One region of the Actimicrobium sp. CCC2.4 genome, then DNA from elsewhere that is predicted to be linked to it. Evidence: predicted binding sites of a transcription regulator. Region 1 holds the regulator's gene; each other region holds the start of a gene.

Region 1 (4,435 bases):
ATGGCCTACGACGACGTCAAGCAGGTCAATACCTTCACCGGTGACGTCGTGGTCGTGCGCGGCACGCTGCTCATGAAAGCCGCACGCGTGGTCGTTGTGCAAGACCCGGCCGGTTATCAGTTCGCCACCTTATATGCTGCACCTGGCAGCCTGGCCAGCTTTCGACAGAAGCGTGATGGCGGCGAGAATCTGTGGATAGAAGGCGAAGCCGAACGTATTGAATACGATGGCAAGACCGAACTGGTGAAGTTGTTTTCGAAGGCAAAGATGCGCCGTCTCGATGGCAAGACGCCGACGGACGAAGTCGAAGGAGAATTCATTTCCTACGATAGCCGCAGCGAATTTTTCTCGGTCAACAACACGCCCGCAGGACAGGACAGCAAGGCCGGTGCCGGACGCATCAAGGCGACGATCCAGCCACGCACACCGGGTGTGCCCAAATGATCAATGCCATGTCGACACCGGTTGACTCCTTCACCAATAGCAGCAGCAAACTGATCGTCACCGGCCTGAAAAAAAGCTACGGAATCCGCCAGGTTGTCAGCGATGTCTCGCTCGATGTGGCCAGCGGCGAAGTGGTCGGCCTGCTCGGGCCGAACGGTGCCGGCAAGACGACGTCGTTCTACATGATCGTCGGCCTGGTGCCATCGGACGCCGGTGAAATCCGTCTGGATGGCATCGATATCTCGCGTCTGCCTATCCATCGACGCGCGGTGCTGGGTCTGTCCTATCTGCCGCAGGAAGCCTCGGTATTTCGCAAGCTGACCGTCGAGGAAAACATCCGCGCCGTGCTGGAACTGCAGCACGATGACCATGGCAAGACGCTGACCAAGTCCGTCATCAATGAACGGCTCGACACCTTGCTGCAGAATTTGCAGATCGATAAGCTGCGCGACAGCCAGGCCATGTCGCTCTCCGGCGGTGAGCGACGCCGCGTAGAGATTGCCCGCGCGCTGGCCAGTAATCCGCGCTTCGTGCTGCTCGATGAACCCTTCGCCGGCGTCGATCCGATTGCCGTGATCGAAATCCAGCGCATCGTGCGCTTCCTGAAAGAACGCGGTATCGGCGTGCTGATCACCGACCACAATGTGCGCGAAACCCTGGGTATCTGCGACCGCGCCTACATCATCAATCAAGGTGCAGTGCTGGCCAGCGGCAAGCCGGATGCGATCATTGCCAATGAATTGGTGCGCCAGGTCTATCTTGGCGAACACTTCCGGATGTAAGCACAAACAAGAATGAAACAATCCCTCCAGCTCCGCACCTCCCAGCATCTTGCGCTGACGCCGCAATTGCAGCAATCGATCCGCCTGTTGCAACTGTCGACGCTGGAACTGCATCAGGAACTGGAGCAAATGCTGACCGATAATCCGCTGCTGGAACGGCTCGACGATCCGCTCGATCACTCGGTCCGTCTGCTGGCGGATGGCGCGCTCGGAGCCGAAGGTATCCGTCAGGAAGGGGCCAGCGAAGACGCCAACGCAGCGCCTTCATCGTCCGAATCGGAAGCCCCCGCGCCGGACCAGAACGATGCCGGCGACGCCACGCCAAGCACCGATGCGGACTGGAGTTTTGATGACGTTGCACGCACCTCGAAAGCGCCGGAAGACGACGATGCCAGGCCGCAGCTCGAAGCACACGAATCCACGCTGCGCGAATTCCTGCTCGAGCAAATGCGCGTCACGGTGCGCAACCCGCGCGATCGCGCGCTGGTCGAATTGATGATCGATGCGCTCAATGACAATGGCTACCTCGACGATACGCTGGAGGCCATGCTCGAGCGCTTGCCGGCCGAACTCGACGTTGAAGCCGAAGAGCTGACCATCGCGCTCAAACTGCTGCAGAGCTTCGATCCGCCCGGCGTCGGCGCCCGCCACGCGGCCGAGTGCCTGGCGCTGCAGATACGGCGTTTTCCCGGCATCGCGATGGTGACCCGGCGCATGGCACTGGTTATCGTCGAGGACTATCTGCCGCTGTTTGCACAGCGCGATTTCAGCAAGCTCAAGAAAGCCCTCGACTGCGATGACGAGGATCTGCGCGAAGCCCAGAGCGTGATCCGCCAGTGCAATCCGCACCCGGGTGCGATCTTCGGCGGCGGCACCTCGGACTACGTGGTGCCGGACGTGATCGTCAAGCGCACCAAGACCGGCTGGCAAGTCATGCTCAACCATGACGTGATGCCACGACTGCGGGTCAATGCCATGTACGCCAACATTCTCAAGCAGAGCAAAGGTGAGGGATCGCTGACGTCGCAGCTGCAGGAAGCCAAGTGGCTGATCAAAAATATGCGCCAGCGATTCGATACGATCCTGCGGGTTGCACAGGCCATCGTCGAGCGTCAGCGGAACTTTTTTTCCCATGGCGCGGTCGCCATGCGCCCCCTTGTCTTGCGTGAGATTGCTGATACACTCGGACTGCACGAGAGCACCATCTCACGTGTGACAACCCAGAAATACATGCTGACCCCGCATGGCATGTTCGAGTTGAAATATTTTTTTGGCAGCCACGTTGCCACCGAAACGGGCGGCGAAGCGTCATCGACGGCAATACGGGCACTCATCAAACAATTGATAGGAGCTGAAGACCCGAAGATTCCATTTTCTGACAGTAAGATCGCAGACATGCTGGGAGAACAGGGTATGGTAGTGGCAAGGCGTACGGTCGCAAAATATCGCGAAGCCCTGAAAATCCCTCCCGTCAACCTGCGCAAGGCCCTGTAGTTTCTGTAGTTTCATTTGTCATGTTGTACTGTCGTTGTGTTCGAAGCTACCCTTCCGTAGCGGGGTCACCTCCGAACCTCCATCGGCATTATTCAAAGGAGCGCTGTATGAATCTCACAATCAGTGGACACCACCTCGAAGTGACACCTGCCATTCGTGAATATGTGCAAAGCAAGCTTGAGCGTATCAAGCGCCATTTCGACCATGTCATTGATATTGCCGTCATCCTGACGGTAGAAAAACTCCCGGAAAAAGAAAAGCGGCAGCGAGCAGAAATCAACCTGCATCTGCGCGGCAAAGACTTGCACGCCGAGAGTATTGCGGAGGATCTTTATGCCGCAATTGATGCGCTGATCGACAAGCTCGATCGCCAGGTCATCAAGTACAAAACCAAATTGCAGGATCATCAGCACGACGCCATCAAACACATCCCTGACCCGGTTGTGATAGCCGCCTCCTCCTGATCGAACCCGCTGCCGGGCAGACCGGCACATTCCATTTAGGGCGCATTGATTGCGCCCTTTTTAATTTCACGCAATTGACTTGTGCACAATCGAATCCGACCATGACCGCTCTCATCCAGACCCAGATCCGCAACGCAACAGGCCACATCACACTGGACCGTCCGAAGGCCCTCAATTCCTTGTCGCTCGCGATGGTGCGCGACCTGACTCACGTGCTGCTCGACTGGCGTGATAACGCCGCCGTCCAGACTGTGATCCTACGCGGCAGCACCGAGAAGGCGTTTTGTGCCGGTGGAGATATCCGCTTTTTTCATCAGGCCGGCGGGTCGACGCCCCAAGGCGGCAGCGCAGCGCTGGATGATTTTTTTACCGAAGAGTATGCACTGAACCACCTGATCCATTTTTATCCGAAACCCTGGATCGCCGTGATGGATGGCATCGTCATGGGGGGTGGCATGGGGCTGGCGCAAAGTGGTCCGCAGAACCGCTTGCGGATCGTCACCGAGCGCACGAAAATGGCCATGCCCGAAGTCAATATCGGCTTGTTCCCAGATGTCGGTGGTAGCTATTTTCTGTCGCGCACACCCGGGCAACTGGGCACGTATCTGGGCGTGAGCGGCGAGATGATAGGCGCTGCCGATGCGCTCTACGCCGGACTGGCCGATGTGTTCCTGCCGGGGGGTGCGCTGGCCGGACTGGAGGCCTTGCTCGATCAGTTTTCAGGTGGCGATGTGCGCGCTGCCATTCGCGCGTATGCCGCACCGTTTGCCAGCCTGTGCGATCCGGCCGGGAGCAAACTGGCGCAGCAGCAGGCGAGCATCGACACGCATTTCCGGTTCGCGTCGGTCACGCAGATTGCTGACTCGCTGGCCGGCGACGACAGTGCGTTCGCTCAGGCGACACTGGCGACGATGCAGAAGCGCTCGCCGCTGATGATGGCGGTGACCTTGCGCCAATTACGACAGGGCGCAGCGCAAGATCTTGCAGGCTGCCTGCGCATGGAACGCACGATGGTGCGACACGCTTTCACGCAGGGCGAGGTACTGGAGGGGATACGTGCGGTGGTGATCGACAAGGACAACCAGCCGCACTGGCAGCCGGCCGGTTTGGAAGACGTAACGCAGGAGATGGTCGATGGCTATTTCGCGCCGGTCTGGCCGGACCATGCCCATCCGCTGCGGCACCTCATTGATCAATAAATTTTTCGCTGCGACGGCCGACCCGGCTTAGAGTTCGTCCATCCTGAATATC
Region 2 (4,435 bases), 1.4 Mb from region 1:
CAACGTCAATACTGCCGTCACCCAGATGTCGGAAGCCGTCGAAAAAAACACCCCCCGCGCTGCCGCAAAAAAGTAAGTCCACTGCTATCACAAGCCACGCAGCCACGCTGCATCGCAAAAAATGCCCCGCAATGTGTCGGGGCATTTTTATTTCCGGGAGAGCGCGATCCGATCAGTTTTGAATGACCGGAACAAATATTCCAGGCCCCGCCTGCACCCCGCTACAGCACCCGTTCCAGAACCCGCTGCAAGCGCGCGGTCGCCGGACCATCTGCCAGCGCCGGCAAATTGCACAAAGCCACCAGCATCTGCTGTTCGGTCGCCACCGGCTGGCCGGACTTGAGCGCTACCTGTAAAACCTCGACTTGTAATTGCAAGCGTTCGCGCATCAGTTCGGCAGGACTATCGAGCGACAAGACAATTTCCATACGCAGCAATTCGCGCCCGAGCACCGCGCGGTTGGCTTCCAGAGTCGCCGCGTAGCCGGTGTCGGCTTGCTGCGCCGCGACCTGCGCCTGCCCGAAGCGCTGGCCCAGCGCGCGCTCGAACGGTGCTGTCAGCGCCGGCAGTGCCTGCCACTGATCCTGCAACGCGGCCGCATCGCCGTCACCACTCACCAGTGTGGATTCGACTTGCTGGCACAACTGCAGCTTGACCAGGATCGCCTGTTTGGCGAGCGCATCGCGGGCCCGCTGTGCATGATCCACCTGCAACTGCAAGCCGGCCACAGCCTGGCGGTAGCGCGTGTCGATCGCGTTTTCGGAGGCGCGCGGCACATGGCCGGCGCGTTGCCACGCAGTGGCGGTTTCCCGCAGCAGGCTGGCCACTTCCGGGATCGCCAGTGTGCCGGCCTGTTCCAGCGCGAGGCACAGCGCTTCTTTGGCCTGCAGGTTGTCGATCCGGCCGGCATCGGCTTCGGAAGCGGCTTCCTTGCGACGGGCAAAGACCACATCACAGGCCGCACGGAAGCGGCTCCACAGCGCCTGCTCGTCATTGCGCTCCAGCGGCAAGGCCTTCGCGCATTCCTGCCAGCGATCCTGCAGCGCGCGCAGCGTGTCGAGTGCGGAGCGATCATTGGCGGACAGCGCCTCGACGTCGGCGATCATCTGTTCACGCTGGCCGATTTCGGTGGCGCGGATGGCGGCCAATGGCTCACGCAGGCGCTGCAGGACGGTATTGAATTCGGTATCCAGACGTTTCTTTTCCTTGCGCTCTGTCGGTCCCAGACGCTGCCAGCTTTGCAGGCTGCGCTGGCAAAACAGCGCCACCGCTTTCCAGTCGGGATGGTCGACGCCGGCCAGTGCGTCGGCATTGCGCTGCATGTCGGCGATCATGTCTGAGGCGACCACGACGTTGGCCTGACGTTCTTCAGCGAGCTTGCCGAAATGCGCAGCGACAGGTGCATAGGCGGCGGTACAGGCGGCATCAAAACCATGCCAGAGTTCTTTTGGCGCAGGACCGGCCGATACATCCAGCGACTTCCAGCGCTCGCGCAGGCTGCCGATTTTTTTTGCCAGCTCGGCAATCGCCAGAGCCTGTTCGGGCAAGGCTTCGGCGGCCTTCTGTAATTCTTCTCGCGAGACGTTGCCGCCCCAGCGCGCCCAGCCCTGCAGGCGACCGAGTTCGGCCCGCAGGCGCGACAGTTGCGCGGTCTGCGCTTCCGTCGGCCGCACGGCGGCGAGGTCGAGCGCGCGCAAGCGTTTGTCAGCCTCGGCGGCGATTTGCAGGCTGCCTTCATCGAGCGCCTGCTCCATTGCTTGCAGGGCCTCGATAAAAACCGGCTTCTGTTCGGATACCGGGAACACTGAGACCGTCACGGTGGCAGCGACCTTGACCGGACGCGCAACAACCACGCGCTGCAGCAGTTCGTCAAAACGCTGCTGCCAGTCCGGCGCGACCTCGCCTTGCCAGCTGCGTCGCAAGGTCGATTCCTGCAAGGATTCCGGCGCGGCGGCTTCCCATTCTTCCAGCAGAGTCAGACGCGCCTGACGGGCTGCGTGTTGCTGCTCGATCGCCACCAGCGACGCGCGCAAGACCTGCGCGGCCTCGTCGCACTGGATCAGCAACTGCTTCGGCACGGCGGCGATATCGGCAGAGGTACGATAGCCGGCCAGCGCGGCATCGAGCGCATCCAGCGTCGAGCGCACGACATCCGGTGCATGCTCGCCGGGCAAGGCGCGCAATTGCGCCAGCGTATCGATGACCGCGCGCTGCAAGGCTGCTTGCGCGGCGAGCCGTGCGGCCAGCGTGACGCGCACTGTGGCAAAAGCCTGTAGTTCGGGTTCGGGTATCGCCGTCAGCGCCTGCCAGCGGCGATCCAGTTCGCTGACCTGGTTCGGCGTCAAGGCCGGGTCGGCCGCGAGTCGTTCAGCATCGGCGATGCAGGCAGTGGCCAGAGTCAGCAGCTTGCGCTGCGCGTCGAGCTGGTCGAGCCTGGCCTGCATCAGCTTGGCGACGCGCCGGTCGGTATTGCGCATTGCCCCCAGCACTTGCTGCAAGGCCGTTGCCGAGTGCACGCCCTGCGCCGCCAGCAAGCGGGCATCGGCAAAGTCACAGGCGAGCAGGAAGGCAACACTGGCCGCCTCATCATGTTGCAGGTCGGTCGCTGCCGCCATCGCGGCAGTGCGCTGCGCAGTCGGTGCGACGGCGGCAGGTACGACCACTACGACAGGAGCCGGCGGAGTTTTTGGTTTGCGCTTGAAAAGGAAATCGAACATGGATGGCAGGCCGCAGCAGAAAAAAGGAACGTCATCATAACAATGGATGGCGCAGCGTTCGTGCGCAATTGCAGGCCAGGCGCAATTGCTGCACCGGAGCGAAGCGGTCACGCACCTGAAATTGGCAAACAGGGCGGTGATCGGCTCCAATCGGTTGGCACATATACTGCTACCCACGATTAGCATCGACCATCCTACTTCCCACATGCCCGACGCCAGCCATTCATCGCCCTCTTCTACCCGCAGCTACTGGCACGCGCGCCTGTCGCTCGGCTTCGTCAACGATGCCGGCACCACGCGCCTGACCGGGCGCGAACATGTCGGGCCGTTACGCGTGCAGAAGACGCTGTATCCCGAACATCCGTCGGTCTGCCACGCGGTCATCGTCCATCCGCCCGGTGGCGTCGTCGGTGGCGACCAGCTCGATATCACGGTGCGGGTCGGCAGCGATGCGGCGGTCTTCATCAGCACGCCGGGCGCGGCCAAGTGGTATCGCGCCAATGGCCATGTGTCGCGCCAGACCGTGCGCCTCGACGTCGCCGCCGGGGCGTCGCTGGAATGGCTGCCGCAGGAAACCATCTTCTTCAACAACGCCCACGTGCGCCTCGACAGCGCCATCACGCTGCAGGGTGACGCGACCTATGTCGGCTGCGACATCCTGTGCTTTGGTCGCACTGCGTCCGGCGAAACTTTTAACGCGGGCACCATCGCACAGCACAGCACGATACGCCGCGACGGCAAGCTGATCTGGTTCGAGCAGGGCCGCATCGAGGGAACCGGCAGCGTCATGCACAGTCCGCTCGGACTGGCCGGCAAGACCGTCTGCGCGACGCTGCTGGTGGCCGGCAAATCGCTCACGCCAAGCGCACTGACCGCACTGCGCGAGAGGCTCGGCCCGCACGTCGGCATCACGCAACTGAAAGCCATCCTCGTCGTGCGCCATCTGGGCGACTCCAGTGAAGTCGCGCGAGGCCTGATGATGCAGGCCTGGCAGGCGCTGCGCCCGCTGCTACTGGCGCGCGAGGCGGTCGTGCCGCGCATCTGGAATACCTGAACTTTTACCCTAGGCAAACCCATGGATCTGACTCCCCGAGAAAAAGACAAGCTGCTCATTTTTACCGCAGCACTGCTGGCCGAACGCCGCATGGCGCGCGGCGTAAAACTGAACTATCCGGAAGCCATCGCGCTCATCAGCGCGGCCATCATGGAAGGCGCGCGCGATGGCCGCACCGTGGCCGAACTGATGTCGGCCGGCACCCGCATCCTGACCCGTGCCGATGTGATGGACGGCATCGCCGAGATGATCCCCGACATCCAGGTCGAAGCGACTTTCCCGGACGGCACCAAGCTCGTCACGGTCCACCAACCGATACCCTAGAGGCCGCCATGATTCCAGGTGAAATGCTGATCGAACCGGGCGAGATCACCCTCAATGTCGGGCGCCGCACGGCCACCGTGGTCATCGCCAACAGCGGCGACCGGCCGATACAGGTCGGTTCGCACTTCCATTTTTTCGAGACCAATCCGGCGCTGCAATTTGATCGCGACGCGGCCTATGGCATGCGCCTCAATATCGCGGCAGGCACCGCCGTGCGTTTCGAGCCGGGCCAGCAGCGCACGGTCGAACTGGTCGACCTGGCCGGCGCGCGCGAAGTCTATGGCTTCAATGCCAAAGTGATGGGAGCCTTGAAATGAGTTCGCCCTTGAGTTCGATGAGC
Region 3 (4,435 bases), 740 kb from region 1:
TGCTTACGAACTGATCGGAAAAAAATACGCTGCCGAGTTGGCGCAACGCAATATTAAGGTCACGCTCGCACCGTCGCTAGGGTCGCAGGAAAATCTGCAACGGCTGATGGATCCGGACTCGGGAATTGATATCGGATTTGTTCAAAGCGGTTCTACCGAACAGGACGCCGCGGAGCGGCAGGGACTCATTTCTCTGGGGAGTTTATTTTCCGAACCGGTGTGGCTGTTTTATCGCGATAGCCATGACATCACTCAACTGAATCAGCTCAAGGGACTGCAGATCAATGTCGGGCCGGAAGGCACGGGCGTGCCGCTATTGTTCAGGAGACTGTTGTCGGTGAACGGTATTGAACCGGTTGAACTGACATTGGGGACGCTCGAAAATACCCCCGCAACAGTCGCCTTGTTGGCCGGAACGATCGACGGCATGGTGTTCAGTTCGGCGCCGGATGAATTGCTGATCCAGATGCTGCTGCAAACGCCAGGAATCAAATTATTTGATTTCACGCAAGCCGAAGCTTACACACGACGATTCCCTTTTCTGTCGCATGTCGTGCTACCGCGCGGTATCGTAGACCTCGGGCGGGATTTGCCGGCACGCGACTATCAGCTCATTGCACCAACCGCCACGCTGGTTGCGCGGGCGTCGATGCATCCGGCGCTGGTCGACCTGTTCGTCCAGTCTGCGACAAACATCCACGGTGGCGCAGGTTGGTTCCACAAACGTAATGAGTTCCCGACGGCTAACTTTACCGAGGTTCCGGTAGCGGCTGCGGCAGCGAAGTTCTATCAGACCGGCCCGTCATTTCTGCAGCACTATTTTCCGTTCTGGTTGTCGAGTTTCATGGAACGCATGTGGGTCGTCGTCGTTGCTGTCGGAGCACTATTCATTCCGTTGTCACGCATCGTGCCGCCGCTGTATGTGTGGAAGGTGCGTTCACGGGTCTATCGCTGGTACGGCCAGTTGCGGGCAGTCGAACAGGCTATTGAGGGCGTGTTACCGCCCCAACGCCGGGATGTCTATGCCCACCAGCTTGCCCGACTCAACCAGATTGAGGAAAAGGTTAACCAGATCTCTATTCCTTTGTCGTTTGCCGAGGAGCTCTACGGATTGCGCAGTCACATCAATTTTGTGCGCAAGCGCATTCTCGGTTTGCAGCAGGTCGCGGAGGGTTAAGCCCCTATCCACGGCAACCCTGCCTTGCACCATCCGGCTACCGTCTTGCGATGGCCGTCGGTATCGCGGTCGCCTTCGAAACCTTCCAGAATGTCGAAGCAATGCCGATAGCCGGATTCGGTGGCAAGCTTCGCTGCGTGGCGCGAGCGGACGCCAGAGCGGCACAGGAACAGGACGATGGTGTCTGCGCTGGCCAGGGCGGATAGTTCCTGTATGAAATGCGAATTGGGAACGGAGCCCGGATATAAGCTCCATTGCACGGCGAGGTGCTGAGCTTCCGCAATATTGACTTTGCCGACCCAGTCACGCTCGGCATTGGTCCGGACATCCACTAGCCGGATGTCGGGGTTATCAGCCAGTAACGCAAACGTATCGACCGGCGTGAGGGATCCGGCATAGGGCAAAGCATGGTCCTGGCCGTATTCGCGGGCGCGGGCCAATAAGTGTTCAGTCGATGTCATGCTGAAATCCAATCATGAAAAGTGGCAAGGGAGTAAACACATTCTCTGTTTAAGTTGGTGCGCTTTTGGTCGATTAAAATGCGACTGCACCAAGATGAAGAATTCGTACAGGATTCGGCACCATTGTGGCAGTGTCGTTGGCGGTACGATTCAGCGAAAAATTAAAGAACAGGCAGGATGCGCGCCAATATTGCCTGACTCCGGCATAATTTCGAGTGCCATAATTCGCGCCGGTCTTGGCATGGAATCTGCTATTGAATCTGCTATTATTTCACGCTGAGTTTTGGAACGTACGTAGCTTGCTGTTGACTACTTTCACATGCAATCATTCGGCTCACGACCATTTCGCACATTTTGGATTTTATTGATCTATCAGAGGAGATTCGCATGGCAATGACGGCAGCAGAAGTACTAAAAATGGCGAAAGACAACGAAGTCAAATTCGTTGATTTCCGTTTCGCCGATACCCGCGGTAAAGAACAGCACGTGACGGTTCCGGTTTCCCATTTCGACATGGACAAATTTGAGTCGGGTCATGCATTCGATGGCTCCTCCATCGCCGGCTGGAAAGGCATCGAATCCTCCGACATGATCCTGATGCCGGATCCAAACACCGCCAACATCGATCCATTCATGGAAGAAACCACGATGTTCATGCAGTGCGATGTCATCGAGCCATCCGATGGCAAGGGTTACGACCGTGACCCGCGCTCGATTGCCAAGCGCGCTGAAGCCTACCTGAAATCCTCCGGCCTGGGCGACACCGCCTACTTTGGTCCTGAGCCGGAATTCTTTATTTTCGACAGCGTACGCTGGAAGATCGGCATGGACGGTTGCTTCGTCAAGATCGATTCCGAAGAAGCCTCATGGAGCACCGGCGAGAAATTCGAAGGCGGCAACACCGGCCATCGGCCAGCCGTCAAGGGTGGTTACTTCCCGGTTCCGCCAGTCGATAGCATGCAGGACATGCGTTCGGAAATGTCGCTGATTCTTGAAGGCATGGGTATTCCTGTCGAAGTGCATCACCATGAAGTTGCCGGTGCCGGCCAGAATGAACTCGGTACCCGTTTCTCGACCCTGGTCGAGCGCGCCGACTGGACCCAGAACCTGAAATACGTGGTCTGGAATGTGGCGCACACCTACGGCAAGACGGCGACCTTCATGCCTAAGCCTATCGTGGGTGACAACGGTTCAGGCATGCACGTCCATCAATCAATCTGGAAAGATGGCAAGAACCTGTTCGCCGGCGACGGCTATGCCGGTCTGTCCGAGTTCGCGCTGTACTACATCGGCGGCATCATCAAGCATGCCCGTGCACTCAACGCCATCACCAACCCGGGTACGAATTCGTACAAGCGTCTGGTGCCAGGCTACGAAGCACCGGTCAAGCTGGCCTACTCAGCTCGTAACCGTTCGGCATCGATCCGCATCCCGCATGTGCCGAATCCAAAAGGCCGTCGCATCGAGACCCGTTTCCCGGATCCACTGGCCAATCCTTACCTGTGCTTCTCGGCACTGATGATGGCTGGTCTGGATGGCGTGCAAAACAAGATTCATCCGGGCGAAGCAGCCTCGAAAGACTTGTACCATTTGCCGCCGGAAGAAGACGCGCTGATCCCGACTGTCTGTTCGTCACTTGAGCAAGCGCTCGAGTACCTCAACAGCGACCGCGAATTCCTGACCCGTGGTGGTGTATTCAGCGACAGCATGATCGATGCCTACATCGAACTGAAAATGCAGGAAGTCACGCGTTTCCGCATGACGACGCATCCGGTCGAATTCGACATGTACTACTCGCTGTAAGACGTCGCTAAGCTGACGTGTAGTGCAAAGAAGGGCGGGATTTTTCCCGCCCTTTTTTATTTTGTATCCGCTCTCCGTGTTGTACGCCGGCGTGTGCGGTGGATCACCGTTTGTAATGCTCAGCCGCTTGTCCTAAACTGGCAGTCCGTCTGATCCGTTCCCTGAATGAAATTTATGAAACTCCCCGTATGCGGCGTCATCCTGTTTTCTCTGTGCCTGCATCAGGCCCATGCCCAGAACGAAGTATTCCTGTGTGTCGATGAGCGTGGTAACAAGGAGTACAAGAACACCGGCACAACCAAGGGTTGCAAAAAAATCGATTTGCCCGGCATGACCATCATTGCCACGCCAAAGCGTGCGCCAGTGGCAGCGAGCAGTACATCAGCCAAGGGCGCGTCGGGAGATTTTCCGAAGGTAGACAGCGAGATCCAGAAAGCGCGTGACAACGACCGCCGCCAGATACTGCTCGACGAATTGAAATCCGAAGAGGAAAAACTCGCCGGGATCAAGAAAACCTATAACGGTGGCGAGCCGGAACGCCAGGGTAACGAAAGCAACTATGCCAAGTACCTCGATCGCGTGGCTGGCATGAAAGAAGAAATCGGCCGTTCCGAAAAAAATATTGAAGCCCTCAAGCGCGAACTCGGCAATCTCAAGTGACGCCGGAACGTGCATCAACCGCGCCGCGTGATGCGGCCTGCCTGTCTGGATCATCGTGAAAATCTCTGTTAATTCCGTTGCAGGTCTCGACCTGCTGGCGTCGGCTGTCGTCATCCTCGACGCCGAAGGCCGTATTACCTATGCCAACGCCGCCGCTGAAAATATGCTGGAGTGCTCGTTCCGTCTGCTGGACCAGCATCTGCTATTCGGACTGTTCGTCAATGGCGACAAGCTGGAAACTGTGTTCAGGCAAGCCGTCGCGCACGAGTTCGCCGAAAAGCGCCAGGATCTGACACTGCAACGGATCGGGCGCGAGTCCTTGCAAGTCCATGTG
Region 4 (4,435 bases), 790 kb from region 1:
GTAGCTGACCTTGGCCGCCACGTCGCCACCCCACAGCGGCACGGCACCACCCCAACCCGAGACTACCGCCACGTATTGCACGCCGCCATCCATCCAGGTGATCGGTGGTGCCACGACGCCGGAGCCGGTCTGGAATTTCCAGAGTTCCTTGCCGGTGCGGGCATCAAGTGCTTTCAGGAAGCCTTCCGGCGTACCGTAAAACACCAGGTCGCCAGCGGTGGTCATCACGCCACCCCACAATGGCGCGACGTTCTTGTTCTCCCAGACGATCTTGCCGGTCTTCGGATCCATCGCGCGCAAGGCACCGATGTAGTCGTCATTGATGGTCCGGATGGCAAAGCCGGCACCCAGGAAGGCCGCGCCTTTTTTGTAGCCGACCGGCTCATTCCAGATTTCCATGGCCCATTCGTTGGCAGGCACATAGAACAGGTTGGTCTTCGGACTGTAGGCCATCGGCATCTGGTTTTTACCGCCGAGGAAAGATGGCGCGGCGTACACGGTCGTGCCTTTCTTGCCGTCCGCCCCTTTGGTCGGATCGCCGGGACGACCTGCTTCGATGTAGTTCGGACGACCGGTTTTCAGGTCGATGCTGGAGGCCCAGGTAATTTTCTTGACGAACGGGAAGGCGTTTTCCAGCTTGCCGCTTTTGGCATCAAGCACGTAGAAAAAGCCGTTGCGGTCAGCCTTGCCGCCCATGCGCTTACCGCCCATGTCGAAGGTGATCAGTTCATTGACGCCGTCGTAGTCCCAGCCATCATGCGGCGTGGTCTGGTAATGCCACTTGATGTCGCCGGTCATGACGTCGAGGGCGACCGTCGAGGAGGAATACAGGTTGTCGCCAGGACGCAGATGGCTGTTCCAGGGCGACGGATTGCCGGTGCCGAAATACGCGAGGCCGGTGGTGGCGTCATAAGTGCCGCCCAGCCAGGTCGCTGCGCCGCCGGTTTTCCAGAGTTCGCCGGGCCAGGTTTTGTTGAGCGTGCCGGAAATCCCGAGTTCGGTTTTCTTGCCATCCTTGTCGTACTTGTAGCCCATGTGACCTTCGACGGTCGGACGCATCCAGATCAGCCTGCCGGTCATCGGGTCGCGTGCTTCGACCCGGCCGACCACGCCGAATTCGCCACCGGAGACGCCAGTCAGCAACATGCCTTTGGCGATCAGCGGCGCGGCGGTGTTCGAATAGCCGGCGGCGTAATCATCGATCTTTTCTTTCCAGACGAGGTTGCCGGTGGCTTGATCCAGCGCGACCAGCTGGGCATCGAGGGTACTGAAAATGACGAGGTTACCGAACAGCGCAGCGCCGCGGTTGACCACGTCGCAACAAGGCATGATGCCTTCCGGCAGACGGTGCTCGTACTTCCAGATCTTCGCGCCGGTCTTCACGTCCAGCGCGTAAATACGCGAGTACGAACCGGTGACGAACATACGGCCGTCGTGGACCACCGGTTGCGATTCCTGGCCGCGCTGCTTCTCGCCGCCAAATGAAAACGACCATGCCGGTACCAGGCCGCTAATGGTTTTAGTGTTGAGCTGGGTCAGCGTCGAATAGCGCTGACCCTGCGTGCCCATGCCGTAAGACAGCACGTCGTTGCCTGATTTTTCATCATTGGCAATCATCGCGTCCGTCACGTCGACGGCATGCGCCGGCAACGCGCCGGCTAGCGCGCTCACAATCAGTGTCCCCAACAATTTTTTGTACATAGTCCCCTCCGGTTGAATGAAATGCGCTTCAGGCTGTGATCGGTCTGGGCCGGGCAATGCAGTCCTGATGCTCTATAGGCAATCGGCGTGCCATCGGTATCCGGCCGTTTCGAGCGGTAAAACCGTCCGTCTGGTACACCGTTGTTGCGTCAAAAAAGTTCACTGTCACAAAACACCACAGCACAACGGCAGTTATTACGGGCGCGCCAGCACTATCGTTTCGAGCGCCAGGTTTTCGGCATCGGTGAACAGGCGCGAGCGGGTCAGGAAGCGCTTGCCGGTGCCGTTATCGAGCGAGAACATGCCGCCCATGCCGGCCACCACGTCGATGATTAGCTGGGTGTGTTTCCAGTAGACGAACTGGTCGTGGCCCATGAAAAATGGCGTGCCATCGAGGCTGCCGAGATAGACATCGTCGTCACTGACCTGGAACTCGCCTTGCGCGTAGCACAGCGGCGAGCTGCCGTCGCAGCAACCGCCGGACTGGAAGAACATCAACTTGCCGTATTTTTGCTGCAGCGTGGCCAGGAAGGCGTGGGCGCTGTCGGTGGCAATCACGCGCGGGACTGAATCGGTAGTCATCATTTCTTCCTTGAAAAAAGGTCGGGGGGATGAGCGCGTGGGACCCATGACGCATCCATCCTACCGACTGGTAGGGTGCAATAACCGTAGGGCATTGCACCGAATGCACTGTCTGCGGTAGCTGATTCTGTCTGTGCTCCGCCACGACCAAGCCGGGGGCGGCCCGGCAGCCGGTCCCTTCTTTTTGCTTCGCCAAAAAGAAGTCACCAAGAAAAAGGCGACCGCGAGACTGCTGCCCTTCGGGTTCCCAAAAACGGTAGCCAGTCAGGGGGAGGGCCGCAAACTCGCTTCGCTCAAACAGTGCGGCAATCTGATCCCCTGCCTGACTCCGGCTTTTGGCAGCTGCCTCAATGCGGGGCACTTCAAAAGCCACGTCAACGTCAACGTCAACGTCAACGTCAACGTCAACGTCAACTTCAACTTCAACTTCAAAACCAGCTTCGTCGCGTGAGCACGGCTGTGCCCACACGTGCCTGCAACAACGGGGTTGTTAGAAAAACCCCATCGCGTTCGGGCTATAACTCACCAGCAGATTCTTGGTCTGCTGATAATGCTCGAGCATCATCTTGTGATTTTCGCGGCCGATACCGGATTGCTTGTAGCCACCGAACGCGGCATGGGCCGGATACAGGTGATAGCAGTTGGTCCAGACGCGACCGGCCTGAATGCCACGCCCGACCCGGAATGCACGCGACCCGTCGCGGGTCCACAAGCCCGAACCAAGACCATACAAGGTGTCGTTGGCGATCTCGAGCGCTTCGTCTTCGTCCTTGAAAGTCGTCACCGACACCACCGGCCCGAAGATCTCTTCCTGGAAAATACGCATCTTGTTATTGCCCTGAAAGATAGTCGGCTGGACGTAGTACCCGCCGGCCAGATCGCCTTCGAGCATCTTGCGTTCGCCGCCGATGAGGCACTTGGCGCCTTCCTGTTTGCCGATGTCCAGATAGGACAGGATTTTTTCGAGCTGCTCATGCGAGGCCTGCGCACCGATCTGCGTCGACATCTCGAACGGGTTGCCTTGCTTGATGGCGGCGACGCGTTTGACGGCGCGCTCGATGAAGCGCTCGTAGATCGATTCCTGGATCAGCACGCGCGACGGGCAGGTGCAGACTTCCCCCTGGTTCAGCGCAAACATCGCAAAGCCTTCGAGGCACTTGTCAAAGAAGGCATCGTCCTGGTCCATCACGTCGGCAAAGAAAATGTTCGGCGATTTGCCGCCTAGTTCCAGCGTCACCGGGATGATGTTCTGTGCGGCGTATTGCATGATCAGGCGACCGGTACCGGTTTCGCCGGTGAAGGCGATCTTGGCGATGCGCTTGTTCGAGGCCAGCGGTTTGCCGGCTTCGAGGCCGAAACCGTTGACGATGTTGAGCACGCCCGGTGGCAGCAAATCCTTGATCAGGTCAACCCAGACCATGATCGACGCCGGCGTCTGTTCGGCCGGTTTCAGGACGATGCAGTTACCGGCAGCCAGTGCCGGCGCCATTTTCCAGACCGCCATCAGGATAGGAAAATTCCACGGAATGATCTGGCCGACCACGCCCAGCGGCTCATGAAAATGATAGGCGTAGGTTTCGGCATCGATCTGCGAGACGCTGCCTTCCTGGGCGCGGATGCAACCGGCGAAGTAGCGGAAATGATCGATCGCCAGCGGGATATCAGCCAGCGTGGTTTCGCGGATCGGCTTGCCGTTATCGATGGTTTCGGCCAGCGCCAGCAAGCCCAGATTGGCTTCCATGCGATCGGCGATTTTGTTGAGGATATTGGAGCGATCGGCCAGCGATGTTTTGCCCCATGCCGTCTTGGCAGCATGCGCGGCGTCGAGGGCGAGTTCGATGTCTTCGGCCGTGGAACGGGCGATTTCGCAAAATGCCTTGCCGACGATCGGACTGACATTCTCGAAATATTCGCCTTTGACCGGCGGGACAAATTTGCCGCCGATGAAGTTGTCGTAGCGGGCTGCGAAAGGATTTTTTACGCCGAGCTTGCTGAAGTCTGCCATGTCCATTTTCCTGCTCCTCGTTGTGATGATGATGTCTCTGGTTGTTTGTCCGGGTGCCTGGTGCACGCATCACAATGAGCAATCGGCATGCCAACAGGTCCGTACCCGTGGCACGCCATGACAACGGTGCCTTGTGTTTTTTTTTCG

What was found. The regulator sigma-54, encoded in region 1, starts transcription at its own class of promoters, with help from an activator protein. The targets are predictions, from matches to a motif close to TGGCANGNAANCTGCTTT.
Region 2: RHM62_RS06880 (urease accessory protein UreD) is a predicted target of sigma-54. The motif match lies at 2,873-2,890, and genes of this name have one in related genera.
Region 3: glnA (type I glutamate--ammonia ligase) is a predicted target of sigma-54. The motif match lies at 1,876-1,893, and genes of this name have one in related genera.
Region 4: RHM62_RS15810 (PQQ-dependent methanol/ethanol family dehydrogenase) is a predicted target of sigma-54. The motif match lies at 1,777-1,794, and genes of this name have one in related genera.

The regions. Positions count from the first base shown of each region.
Region 1 is NZ_CP133777.1:82,863-87,297, forward strand. It holds gene lptA (lipopolysaccharide transport periplasmic protein LptA) at 1-444, shown strand, start outside; gene lptB (LPS export ABC transporter ATP-binding protein) at 453-1,226, shown strand; gene RHM62_RS00430 (RNA polymerase factor sigma-54) at 1,239-2,720, shown strand; gene hpf (ribosome hibernation-promoting factor, HPF/YfiA family) at 2,828-3,184, shown strand; gene RHM62_RS00440 (enoyl-CoA hydratase/isomerase family protein) at 3,286-4,383, shown strand; gene RHM62_RS00445 (deoxyguanosinetriphosphate triphosphohydrolase) at 4,411-4,435, opposite strand, start outside.
Region 2 is NZ_CP133777.1:1,473,581-1,478,015, reverse strand. It holds gene phaP (TIGR01841 family phasin) at 1-76, shown strand, start outside; gene RHM62_RS06885 (DUF349 domain-containing protein) at 222-2,717, opposite strand; gene RHM62_RS06880 (urease accessory protein UreD) at 2,923-3,771, shown strand; gene RHM62_RS06875 (urease subunit gamma) at 3,793-4,095, shown strand; gene RHM62_RS06870 (urease subunit beta) at 4,104-4,412, shown strand; gene ureC (urease subunit alpha) at 4,421-4,435, shown strand, end outside.
Region 3 is NZ_CP133777.1:3,493,314-3,497,748, reverse strand. It holds gene RHM62_RS16090 (TAXI family TRAP transporter solute-binding subunit) at 1-1,177, shown strand, start outside; gene RHM62_RS16085 (rhodanese-like domain-containing protein) at 1,174-1,638, opposite strand; gene glnA (type I glutamate--ammonia ligase) at 2,026-3,441, shown strand; gene RHM62_RS16075 (DUF4124 domain-containing protein) at 3,616-4,101, shown strand; gene glnL (nitrogen regulation protein NR(II)) at 4,157-4,435, shown strand, end outside.
Region 4 is NZ_CP133777.1:3,438,765-3,443,199, forward strand. It holds gene RHM62_RS15810 (PQQ-dependent methanol/ethanol family dehydrogenase) at 1-1,701, opposite strand, end outside; gene RHM62_RS15815 (DUF779 domain-containing protein) at 1,897-2,283, opposite strand; gene RHM62_RS15820 (hypothetical protein) at 2,417-2,734, shown strand; gene adh (aldehyde dehydrogenase) at 2,774-4,294, opposite strand.